Luteipulveratus mongoliensis: one gene and its partner. The protein of the gene in region 1 interacts with the protein of each later gene in a pairwise test. Links are inferred from orthologs where the notes say so. Each region holds a gene or a part of one and is shown on either strand. Other genes may lie near its edges.

What was found.
Region 2: the proteins of aceE (region 1) and VV02_RS07735 interact in binary tests that used the Escherichia coli proteins (3 or more experiments, as listed by UniProt). The link is inferred for Luteipulveratus mongoliensis from one-to-one orthologs.

Annotation. Positions count from the first base shown.
Region 1 is NZ_CP011112.1:2,772,564-2,778,736, reverse strand. Bases 736-4,074 are described here. They hold aceE (pyruvate dehydrogenase (acetyl-transferring), homodimeric type), read left to right. Parts: upstream 736-1,111; coding sequence 1,112-3,874; downstream 3,875-4,074. Other genes in these bases: VV02_RS13260 (class I SAM-dependent methyltransferase), read left to right, coding at 3,960-4,074; VV02_RS13270 (DUF3052 domain-containing protein), read right to left, coding at 736-899. Outside these bases: VV02_RS13275 (peroxiredoxin), read right to left, coding at 19-483; more of VV02_RS13270, read right to left, coding at 480-735; more of VV02_RS13260, read left to right, coding at 4,075-4,676; VV02_RS13255 (glycerophosphodiester phosphodiesterase), read right to left, coding at 4,737-5,846; VV02_RS13250 (hypothetical protein), read right to left, coding at 5,943-6,173. UniProt on the Escherichia coli protein: Component of the pyruvate dehydrogenase (PDH) complex, that catalyzes the overall conversion of pyruvate to acetyl-CoA and CO(2).
Region 2 is NZ_CP011112.1:1,620,680-1,626,512, reverse strand. What follows is about bases 1,101-4,099. They hold VV02_RS07735 (ead/Ea22-like family protein), read left to right. Parts: upstream 1,101-2,442; coding sequence 2,443-2,757; downstream 2,758-4,099. Other genes in these bases: VV02_RS07720 (hypothetical protein), read left to right, coding at 3,765-4,099; VV02_RS07725 (hypothetical protein), read left to right, coding at 3,152-3,625; VV02_RS07730 (hypothetical protein), read left to right, coding at 2,754-3,155; VV02_RS07740 (hypothetical protein), read left to right, coding at 2,156-2,446; VV02_RS07745 (hypothetical protein), read left to right, coding at 1,407-2,159. In the rest of the region: VV02_RS07760 (hypothetical protein), read left to right, coding at 167-328; VV02_RS07755 (hypothetical protein), read left to right, coding at 310-672; more of VV02_RS07750, read left to right, coding at 863-1,100; more of VV02_RS07720, read left to right, coding at 4,100-4,106; VV02_RS07715 (hypothetical protein), read left to right, coding at 4,219-4,482; VV02_RS07710 (DNA cytosine methyltransferase), read left to right, coding at 4,589-5,833. UniProt on the Escherichia coli protein: May act as a double-stranded DNA (dsDNA) mimic. Probably regulates the activity of a dsDNA-binding protein.

The DNA of each region.
Region 1 (6,173 bases):
GAGGACAGACTAGTCGGCTCAGGTGTCCAACGTCGCCAGCGCCTCGTGGAAGCCGCCGAAGTCGCGCGCCTCGCCGGGCCCGTTGACCAGTGCCCAGCGCACGACGCCGTCGCGGTCGACCAGGAACGTCCCGCGTACGGCCATGCCCGACTGCTCGTCGAACACGCCGTAGGCCCGGGCCGCCACACCATGCGGCCAGAAGTCGGACAGCAGAGGGAAGTCGAAACCCTCGGCGTCGGCCCAGGCCTTCAGCGTGAACATCGGGTCACACGAGACCCCGACGGTCTGCACCCGTTCGTTGTCGAAGTGCGGCAGGTCGTCCCGGATCGCCGCCAGCTCTCCGGTACAGATCCGGGAGAAGGCGAACGGGTAGAACACCAGCAGGACCGCTCGCTCCTGGGTCAGGGATGCGAGCGTGGTGTCCTGGCCGAACTGGTCCTTGAGGGAGAACGCCGGTGCGCGAGCACCTGTCTCAGGTCTCATCGCTGCTTGGCGATGCCACCCTGCACGAGCTTGGTCGCGATCCAGTCGTCGCCGGCCTTGGTCGAGGAGCTCGCCTTCAGGCCGGCCGTCTGCGCGGCTTCCTGGATGTCGCTGGCGTCAACGTGCTCGGGATGTCCGGCCTTGGGCACCAGCAGCACCACGAAGCCCTTCTCGCCGAGATTGGTGAGAGCGTCGACACAGTCGTCGGTCAGGTCTCCGTCGCCGTCGCGGAACCAGAGGATGACGGCATCAACGATCCCGTCGTACTCCTCGTCCTCCAGCGGTGATCCGGCAGCGTCCTCGATCTGGTCGCGGAGCGACTCATCGACGTCCTCGTCCCAACCCAGCTCCTGGACAACCTGCCCGTCCTCGAAGCCGAGCTTGGCCGCGGGTGTCGTCCCTGCGGTCTCGTTCACCAGCCCTACCTACCTCTCTCTGTGCGTGAAGTTGATGCGTAGTCCACTAGGAAGCGCCGCGCTTTGCAACCATCCCACCTCAGCTGCCCCCGTCGGAGGCGACCGGCGTAGGCCGATCGGAGTACTCACGGGTAACCCTCCCGGCGTCGCGGACCGGGCATCTGGGGAGCAGACTTGCCCGCAGAGCCAGCACGCGAGAGAGGACACAGACCGTGTCACGCAAGGACGCAGGACCGATCCTGAACGGCATCCCCAGTCAGCTCCCGGACATTGATCCCGAGGAGACCCAGGAGTGGTTGGACTCCCTCGACGCTGCCATCGATCAGGGCGGTCAGGCCCGGGCGCGTTACGTCATGCTCAAGCTCCTCGAGCGGGCTCGACAGCGCCAGATCGGTGTGCCGTCGCTGACCGCGACCGACTACATCAACACGATCTCCCCCGACGCGGAGCCCTGGTTCCCGGGCGACGAGGAGGTCGAGCACCGCTACCGCGCCTGGATCCGCTGGAACGCCGCCATCATGGTGCACCGGGCGCAGCGCCCCGACATCGGCGTCGGCGGTCACATCTCGACGTACGCCTCCGCGGCGACGCTCTACGAGGTCGGCTTCAACCACTTCTTCCGGGGCAAGGACCACTCGGGCGGCGGCGACCAGATCTTCATCCAGGGTCACGCCTCCCCCGGCATCTACTCGCGCGCCTACCTCGAGGGACGGCTCACGGCCGACCAGCTCGACGGGTTCCGTCAGGAGCGTTCGCACCAGGTCGACGGCAAGCCGGCCGGGCTGCCGTCCTACCCGCACCCACGCAACATGCCGGACTTCTGGGAGTTCCCGACGGTGTCCATGGGCATCGGTCCCATGAACGCGATCTACCAGGCCCAGCTCAACCGCTATCTGCACAACCGGGGCCTGAAAGACACCAGCCAGCAACATGTTTGGGCGTTCTTGGGCGACGGCGAGATGGACGAACCGGAGTCGCGCGGACTGCTCCAGCTGGCTGCCAACGAGTCACTGGACAACCTCACGTTCGTCATCAACTGCAACCTGCAGCGACTCGACGGACCGGTTCGCGGCAACGGCAAGATCATCCAGGAGCTGGAGTCCTTCTTCCGCGGCGCCGGCTGGAACGTCATCAAGGTCGTCTGGGGCCGCGGCTGGGACCCGCTGCTCGCCCAGGACCGCGACGGCGCCCTCGTCCACCTGATGAACGACACCCCGGACGGCGACTACCAGACGTTCCGTGCCAACGACGGCGCATACGTACGCGAGCACTTCTTCGGACGCGACGCGCGCACCGCGGCTATGGTCAAGGACTGGTCCGACGAGGACGTCTGGTGGAAGCTCAAGCGCGGTGGCCACGACTACCGCAAGGTCTATGCGGCCTATGCCGCCGCCATGACCAACCACGGCCAGCCGACCGTGATCCTCGCCAAGACGATCAAGGGCTACAGCCTCGGCACGCACTTCGCCGGCCGCAACGCGACGCACCAGATGAAGAAGCTCGCGCTGGACGACCTCAAGACCTTCCGTGACTCGATGGACATCCCGGTCACAGACGCACAGCTGGAGGAGAACCCCTACCTCCCGCCCTACTACCACCCCGGCAACGACGACCCGGCGATCAAGTACCTCCTCGAGCGGCGCAGGTCGCTCGGCGGTGGGGTGCCCAGCCGTCGTACGACGTCGCCCTCGCTCAAGCTCCCGGGCGACTCCGCGTACGCCGTGGCCAAGAAGGGCTCCGGCAAGCAGGAGGTCGCCTCCACGATGGCGTTCGTCCGCGTGCTGCGAGACCTGATGCGGGACAAGGACTTCGGCAAGCACATCGTCCCGATCATCCCGGACGAGGCGCGCACCTTCGGGATGGACTCGTTCTTCCCGACGGCCAAGATCTACAACCCGCACGGGCAGCACTACACCTCGGTCGACGCCGAGCTGATGCTGGCGTACAAAGAGTCCGAGCAGGGTCAGATCCTGCACCTCGGCATCAACGAGGCCGGCTCGATCGCAGCGTTCACCGCGGCCGGGACGTCGTACGCCACGCACGGTCTGCCGATGGTGCCGGTCTACGTCTTCTACTCGATGTTCGGGTTCCAGCGGACGGGCGACTCGATCTGGGCCGCTGCCGACCAGATGACGCGTGGCTTCATGATCGGTGCGACAGCCGGCCGGACCACGCTGACCGGTGAAGGCCTGCAGCACGCAGACGGGCACGGCCACCTGCTCGCGTCGACGAATCCCGCTGTGGTTGCTTACGATCCGGCCTACGGCTACGAGATCGCGCACATCGTTCAAGACGGCCTGCGCCGGATGTTCGGCGACAACCCCGAGGACGTCATCTACTACATGACGGTCTACAACGAGCCGATGGTGCAGCCGGCCGAGCCCAAGGACGTCGACACCGAGGGCATCCTGCGCGGCATGCACCGCATCAACGAGGGCAGCACGGAGGGTCTGGGCAAGGACGCCCGTCGCGTGCAGCTCCTCGGCTCGGGCGTCGGAGTGCCGTGGGCGCTTGAGGCACAGCAGCTGCTCAAGGACGACTTCGGCGTCGTCGCCGACGTGTGGTCGGTGACGTCCTGGACCGAGCTGCGCCGCGACGGCCTGGCCAGCGACCAGCACAACTTCCTGCACCCGGAGGACGAGCGGCGTACGCCCTACGTCACCGAGCGCCTGAAGGACGCGCCCGGCCCGGTGGTCGCCGTCTCGGACTCGATGCGGGCGGTTCAGGACCAGATCGCGCAGTGGGTACCGCAGGACTTCACCTCGCTCGGTGCCGATGGGTTCGGGTTCTCCGACACCCGCGCGGCGGCGCGGCGGGCGTTCCACATCGACGGACCGTCGATGGCCGTGCGTGCCCTGCAGATGCTCGCCGACCGCGGTGAGATGCCCGCTGAGGCCGCACGCCAGGCGGCGGAGAAGTACCAGCTGCTCGACGTCACGGCAGGCACGTCCGGCAACGCCGGCGGCGAGTCTTAGCACTTCCCGACATGCTGAACGGACCGCCCCCTGAGGTGGTCCGTTCAGCATGTGAACGGTGTTCTGGCCGGTTAGCGTGCTGGCCATGACGGAGAGCACCACGATCGGTAGTGACCGCACCCAAGTCCGACGGCAGTACGCCGACGAGTCGCCGCTCAACGCGCGCCGCTCGATCTGGCGCGGAACGCCTGACGGCTTGCAACCTCAGGACTTCGCGCTGGCCCGCATCGTTGAGGTCAAGCCGTCCACGGTGCTCGAGATCGGTTGTGGCACAGGCGAGTTCGCCGCTCACCTCACAGCAGCCCTGCCTGACGCGACCGTGACGGCAACCGACCAGTCGGCCCGCATGGTCGAGCTCACCCTGGAGCGAGGTGTCCAGGCCGAGGTGGTCGATGCGACCGACCTGCCGTTCGCCGATGGCTCGTTCGATGCGGTCTGTGCGATGTGGATGCTCTACCACGTGCCCGAGCTCGATCGGACGCTCTCCGAGGTTCGCCGGGTCCTGCGACCTGGTGGCACGTTCGTCGCCGGAACCAACGGCAACGCCCACACCGCCGACCTCCGCGCCGCAGCCGGTCTCGCCCCGCTCATCAGCCAGTTCTCCTCGGAGAACGGTGAGCCGTCGTTGCGACGACACTTCGAGCAGGTCGAGGCCGAGCACCATGCCACCCAGGCGGTCGCCGACCACGCCGCGGCGACGGCGTACATCGCCTCGTTCGCGCCGGAGGCCGCCCGGACCATCGAGCCGTACGACGGCGAGCGGACCTACACCGGCGCGGCCACCATCTTCACCGCCACCTGACACCAAACCGCTGGTCGAGTAGACGAGGAACGAGCCTCCGGCTACTCGACCAGCGGTGGGTCAGAGGAGGTCGCGGGCCAGCACGGCGAGGTCGGGCATATCGCTGAACAGCCCGTCGATGCCCGTGCCGAACAGCACCGCGAAGTAGTCCAGCACCCGCCCGAAGTCGTCGTCCTTGGTGCCCTTGCGGTAGTTCGCCGGCAGGTTCACGTTCTCGGCGCGCACCGTGTAGGGGCAGACCTGCAGCCCGTTGGCGTGCGCGTCCGCGACCAGCGTCGTGACGGGACCGGTGCTGCCGTCGGCCTTGCGCGGGATGATCTGCGCCTGGTCCGGACCGAGCCCGGTGATGTCCTTGGCATACGTCGCCATACCCGCTCGGGTGAGCAGCTCGGCGTACGTCCGTCCGTCGCCGAACGGCCCGCCGCTGGCCGAGGTGAGGAAGACCAGCGGAGCCTTCACATGCAGCCGGTGCCGCAGGTCCTGCAGGTTCTTCAGCTCGAACGACTGGATGAAGATCGGCGCCTTGGCCCGGTCCAGGCCGTAACGGCGGACGAGCCCGACGAGGCGCTCCTCGAGCGGCAGACCCTGGGTGCGGAAGTACGTCGGGTGCTTGGTCTCGGGGTAGACCCCGATCTCCCGACCCAGCTCACGGCTGAGGCGCTTGCGCAGCTGCAGGACCTCCTCGAAGGTCGGCACCTCCCACAACCCGTCGTAGGTCGTGTTGTGCTGCCGCAGCGCGGGCAGCCGCTCGATCGCGCGCAGGGTCTTCAGCTCGGCCAGCGTGAAGTCCTCGACGAACCAGCCCGTGGTCGCGACACCATCCAGCGACTTGGTCTTCTTGAGAGCAGCGAACTCCGGCCGTTTGGACACGTCCGTCGTCCCGCTGATCTCCGGCTCGTGCCGGCAGACAAGCACGCCGTCCTTGGTGATGACCAGGTCGGGCTCGATGAAGTCGGCACCCATGTGCGCAGCCAGCGTGTAGGACGCGAGCGTGTGCTCGGGCCGGTAGCCCGACGCGCCGCGGTGACCGACCACGATGGGCCTCGTGTGATGGCCCGGTCGACCTGAGCTCTGGGAATGAGGGGTGGGGGCGGCCGCAGCGGCCCCAGGTGCAGCGACCACGCCCGCGACGGTAGCAGCGGCGAGTCCGGTGAAGGTTCGACGATCCATGCGCTCATCACACCGCGGATTGACGCACTCCGGGTGACAAACGGCCGCATGGCAAGCAACCACAAGGTGACCGTACGACGGTTCGGACTGTCACTCTCACTGAACCAGGGCCGGATCGTCCTGCGGTGGCAAGGGCGGCAAGGGCGCGCACAGCTCTCCGATCACCTGTACGCCGATGCCCAGCACCGTCACCTGCTCGGCACTGGCCGTGCTCGCCTCTGCTGCGGCCGGAACGCTGGCGAGGAAGGGGCCGACATAGGAGATCGCGTTGGTCATCGACTCCCGCGCTGCATCGGTCCAGGACCCGGTGAGGCTGACGTTGCGTAC
Region 2 (5,833 bases), 1.2 Mb from region 1 along the record:
CCCCACGGGTTGAGCGGCCGGGCACTTCATCTCCCCGGTCGAGCAGTGAACCCACGAACCCGCGTGGACACCTGGCGGTGACGGCCGCTCGACCGGGGGCACCACCCAACGAGAGGACTCAGCCATGCGCTCATGCGCCGTTCGTAACTGCACCGCCCGTCCGTTCATGGACCGCGACAAGTGCTTCGACCACGTAGGCCGCCCATCCGGTGGAGCGCGCGCCGCCTTCGGAGCCTGGTTCGTCTTCTGCGTCCTGTTCGCCTTGGCGCTCGCTGGCGTCGGGGTCTGGGCTGTGGTCGCACTCGTCCAGTGGGTCACGTCGAAGTGACCGTCACGGGCGAGAAGCTCCGCGCCGAGGGCATCGCAGCCGTGCAGGCCGCCGACAAGGCAGCCCACCGTGGTCACGGCGAGTACATCCGCATCGGCATCGAGGTCTGCATCCTCAACTACCGGACTGACGGCGAGACCTTTACGGCCGACGACGTCAGGCGTGAGGCAGTCCTTGCAGCCGAGTTGGACGGCGTCGCGTTCGCCCCGCACTCGCCGAGCCTGTTGCCAGCGATCCTCGGCGGCTACGCGTCGGCCAAACGGATCCAGCGCGTCGGCGACTACCACTCCGAGCGCACGTCGCGCCGCTACTCGCGCAACGGCGTCTGGCGGGCGTCTTCCTGATCTCCCGGTCGGCGGTTGCACCCGATGTGGGTCCCCCCGCCGCCGACCGGGTCACACACCACGGGACGGCGTACGCCTCGCTCGCCAGGCCGCGGCGTCGTCCCGGACCACTTCAGCACACAGCAGCGAGGGCAGACCCCGGAGACGCCAAGCCACCAGGTCTGCCCTCACCTATCCAAGGAGTCTACCGATGGACACGCTCCAGAACCGGCACGACCAGCACGAGCACAACCTCTCGGCGATGCACGCTGCACGCCGTCGTCCGACCACATGCGCGTTCCACTCCGACACCAGGGTCGCCAACTGCCTGGCATGCCACGCCGCAGCCCGTGCGCTCCACGGCCGCTCGGCCAAGTTCAAGCGCAGCATCGAGGACCAGGCCGTCGCCGAGGGTCACGTACACCTCGTGTCCGGCGACGCACCCGAGGTCGCCGCAGCGAAGGCCAAGCACAAGCTGCGCCTCGCTGACTGGTGGGTCCGCGTCCGGTCCGCCGATCCCATGCCCGATGACGTGGCGGCCGATATCCAGGCCGCGTTGATCGAGGCATCCAACGAGCGTCAGTCGCAGTTCTTCGCGACGCACAAGCGAGAGGTCGCAACGTCATGAACCACCTGACCCTGATCATCTGCGGCGACATCGGCGAGGACCAGCGCGAGATCGAGCTGGAGCCGCTGACCGTCCCCGTTCCCGAGCACGCACCGGTGCAGGTGCCTGACCGTGAGGCGGTTCCGGCATGAGCGACTTCTCTGACCGCCCGTTCGCGGCCGGTTCGATGTTCGGCCTGCGCGCGTTCCGAGTCGATGGGTTGGGTCGCCTGACTGGCGTCTCCCATCAGTCTGTGTGGACGCCCGGAGAGAACGTGGCTGAGTGCCTCCAGGACCGGGCCGTGAACATCTACGCGAGGCTCCAGGCCGACCTCTTCAACTCGTTGTACGGCGCTGGCGGCTACAGCATCCACACCACACCGCCGCCCACGTCCTCGTCGACCCGGTTCTGGTCGTCGTCGTGGCCGTCGTCCCGGACGAGCCCAGCGGCACTCCGTCAGCAGGCGGACCAGGCGCAGCGTCGAGCACAGGCACTGATCGACGCCGAGCAGGCCGAGAACGCCGAGGAGTCCATGCACACGGTCGCGGCGCTCGACTGCAAGTGCGGGTTCTACGCCTACTTCGACGGCAGCGCCGACTACTACGAGACTGCGCGCGACGAGGGCGTTGCCCTTGCCGCCGTGATCGAGGGGTACGGCGTCTGCACCACCGGGTCACGCGGGTTCCGCGCATCCAAGGCTCGCATCGTTGCGCTGATCGTTCCGCCTGCCTACATCGAGGACGACCTGCGTACCTCCATCCGTGTGCGCAAGGTGCTGCGGAACTACCCGGACGTCCCGGTCTACGCGTCGGACACTGAGGCGATCGCGGCGCACCCGCTGACCGAGGACTCGACCACGCCCGAGACGTGTGACGACTTCTGGACTCGGAGCGCGTCATGACCTCATTCAAGTGTCGCGCCATCAACGGCGGCGACCGGATCGCGTTCGGCTGGGACAACGGCATCGAGTCCACGGCCACGTACGCCCAGGTGGGCTACGCACAACGCGCACACCGCGAACACCCCCGGCCCACAGTCGAGTTGGCCGGTCATCAGGTCACGGTCAATCAGCTTGCCGAGATGGAAGCCGTCCTGGACGATGCCGTGCGCGCCGACGAGAAGGCGCGCTGCGATGAGTGCCGGATGGTCGGCGGCCAGGGCTGCTGGATCCACAGGCCCGCGTCATGAACGCCGAGCGACTGCGTGAGGCGGCCAAGGTGCTGCGCGAGCGAGCGGCGGCGGCGACGGCCGGACCTTGGTACAGCGACCCGACCCTGTACAACGTGGTCTTCTCCGGCCGCGGCTCCGGGGATGACGTCGCCGTGTCCGAGGACTTCGACAAGCGCGCCGACGCCGAGTACATCGCCACCATGCACCCCGGTGTCGGGATCGGCATGGCCAAGTTGCTGGACGAGCGCGCCGAGTCCTGGCGGCTGGACGTGGACTACGACACGGACGCGCTGGCCCTCGCTGACCTGATCCTCGGTGGTGAGTCATGACCCGCACCGAGGCGCCGCAGCTGATCCTCGCCCAGTCCACCGGGGCACGCCTGGTCACGTACGCAGGCCGCGACATCTGGCGCAGCGACCTCGACGCAGCCGCACGCCGATACGCGGGCGGTGTCTACGAGGGCACGTGCGACGTCGCCGGGTTCCTGCTGGACGAGTCCCAGGTGCTTGACCTGCTCGGGCACCTCAACCGGTTGCAGGCCGAGCACGGCACGTACCTGTCCGAGATGGACGCCGACGACGAGTGCGCGGCCTGCGCGTGCTCCGTGTCCGGTGCATGCGACGACCACCCAGACGCCACGTGCCGACGCTGCGACGCCGACCTGTTCGGCCGCCCGTGCGACGACCACGCCACCTATGACGACCACTACGAAGGGACGCCAGCATGAGCATCGGGCAGACCACAGACGAGAACAAGGCTGAGGCTGCCTCCTACCGCGACGCTGCCTCGCTGCTCGACCGGCAGGGCGGGAAGTACGAAGCTGCCGCACGGCGTCTGCGGACGTTGGCCGAGGTGGCCGACCCGCGACCAACGCATCCGGACGGGACGCTCGCGTTCGTCACGGCCGTATCTGGCAACCGCTACGTCGGCGAGATGAGCGGCGGTCAGTGGACTGACGGCGAGACGACGCTGGTCAGCAACGAGCACGTCGTCAGGGTCGAGATCATCGCGACCGTTCCCGAGGGTCACAAGACGTACGACCCTGCCTACTACGTTCCCGTCCGACGCGACGCGCTAAAGGGCTACGACGCCGCACGGTGGCGGGAGTTCTTGAAGACCGCCGATCTCCCCTATGGCGTTTGGCGGCTCGCGCGGTTCTACGCCGACGGTCACGACATCGCGGATGCCGAGTCGTGATCACCGCCATCGTCGTGTGCATCGTCATTGGTGCCGTAACCGGTTGGCTCGCAACGGCGTTCGTGTCCGCGCCGCTAGTCCCGGACGAGCACTCATGGAACGAGCCATCGAACCTCGACCAGATCGGCAGGGGACGGCGATGAGCGCCGACGTCTGGATCTTGCGCGATGCCTGCCCACACTGCGGCCGTGGCAACGAGTCCACCGATGACGAACTGAACGTCACCTACAACCTGTCCAAGATGCTCCGCGAGGCGGGCTTCTTGGGGTGGCGTGAGATCAAGGGCAAGCCCGCTCGCGAGGTCGGCGAGCACATCCTCGGTGTGCTCAACCACATGGCAACGGAGCCGGACAAGTGGCGCGCCATGAACCCCGCCAACGGGTGGGGCGACTACGACCAGTGCCTCCAGGGGCGCATGCGGGCGTGGGCTGAGCGCTGCGCCAAGGCATCCCCCACCGACCGGATCGGGGCGTACCTGTGAGCAGCAAGAGGAAAGCGCGAAACCCAGGGCGCTCCAAGGCAACCCGCGAGATTACATACCTGCTCAAGGACTGCGCCGCGCCCGTCCCACCACCAGCCAAGAAGGACCGAAAATGAGAAACCCTCGGATCGAAGTCACCCGCTCAGCGCATGACCGCCAGTGGCGCTGGGCGTTCATGAGCAACGGCCGCTGTCTCAGTGACTCGGGTCAGGGCTACACGCGCCGGATCGACTGCCTCGCAGGAGCACTCGCCACGACCGGATGTGAGCCCGTGCGGTGGCTGTCGGACAAGCCGGTCCTGTACGGCCAGACCAGGCGCATCCTGCGCGACCACCCCGGTCGCTACCAGTTCATCGAGATCCGGGTGTGGCCATGAGTGGCCACCTAACCGGCGCGCTCGTCGTCGGCCTGATCATCGCGCTCGGCATCGGCCTCGCGTCATGGACCGCAGACGCACGCCGCACACGGAAGGACGACAAGCCATGAGCCGGCCGAGACTGGTCTCCCTGTTCAGCGGGACGGGCGGCCTGGACATGGCGCTCGAAGCTGCCTTCAACGCCGAGACCGTCGCCGTCGCCGACGTCTGCAAGGTCAGCGACGACGGCACGGTCGGGCACTACGAGCCGCATCGCTCGCCGTGCTGCATCCTCGCCCACCACTGGCCTGACGTGCCCAACCTTGGTGACGTCTCCACTGTGGACTGGTCACCCTGGCGCGGCCTCGTCGAGATCATCGCGGGCGGCTTCCCCTGCCAGGACGTCAGCCACGCCGGCCGACGCGCCGGGCTCATCCGAGACGGCGAGGGCAAGACCCGATCCGGGCTGTGGGGCCAGATGCTCCGCGCCATCGACGAGCTGCGGCCCTCGCTGGTCGTCGCCGAGAACGTGAGAGGACTCCTCAGTGCCGAAGCCGATAGCGACGTGGAACCGTGCCCGTGGTGTCTGGGAGACGGAGACGGTCAACCTGATCTGCGGGCACTCGGAGCGGTTCTCGCAGACCTGGCCGACATCGGGTATGACGCGTTCTGGTACGGCCTACGAGCGGCCGACGTGGGCGCGGCGCACAACCGGTTACGGGTCTTCATCTTCGCCTTTCCCGCAGATGGTGCACACGCCCTCAGTGGCCGACTCAATGGGTGGGCATCTGACGCGCAGCGGGGAGCGGTCGGACGAGCTGCTGCTGCCGGGTGTGGCGAAGTACCTAGCTGGATGAGCCTGCTACCAACGCCGATCCGCTCGGACGCCAAGGCTGGCAGCGTGGACAACCGCGAGGCGCAGCTTCGCTCGGCGGTCACGATGCTGCCAACTCCGGAGGCGAGCGGCACCAGCAAGCATGCAGGCCAGCACCCGGACAAGCGGCGCTCGGGCGGCCATTCAGTCGGCTTGCAGGACGTCGTCGAGCACGTGCTGCTCCCCACGCCCGCCGTGAACGACATGGGCGAGGGCAAGACGCCGGACGCCTGGGACGCCTGGGCCGAGGCTATGCAGGCCAAGCACGGCAACGGCAACGGGCACGGCAAGTCACTGTCCATCGAGGCGCAGCGCATGCTCCCGACACCGCGTGCTGGCGACGGCACCAAGGGCGGCCCCGACCAGGCGGGCTCATCTGGGGACCTGATGCTGCCGAGCGCGGTCGCGAAGCTGCTGCCGACGACGACAGTGAGCGACCACAAGGCCAGTGGTGGGAACCCCGACACGACCGCAACGCACGGCACGACGCTCACCGAC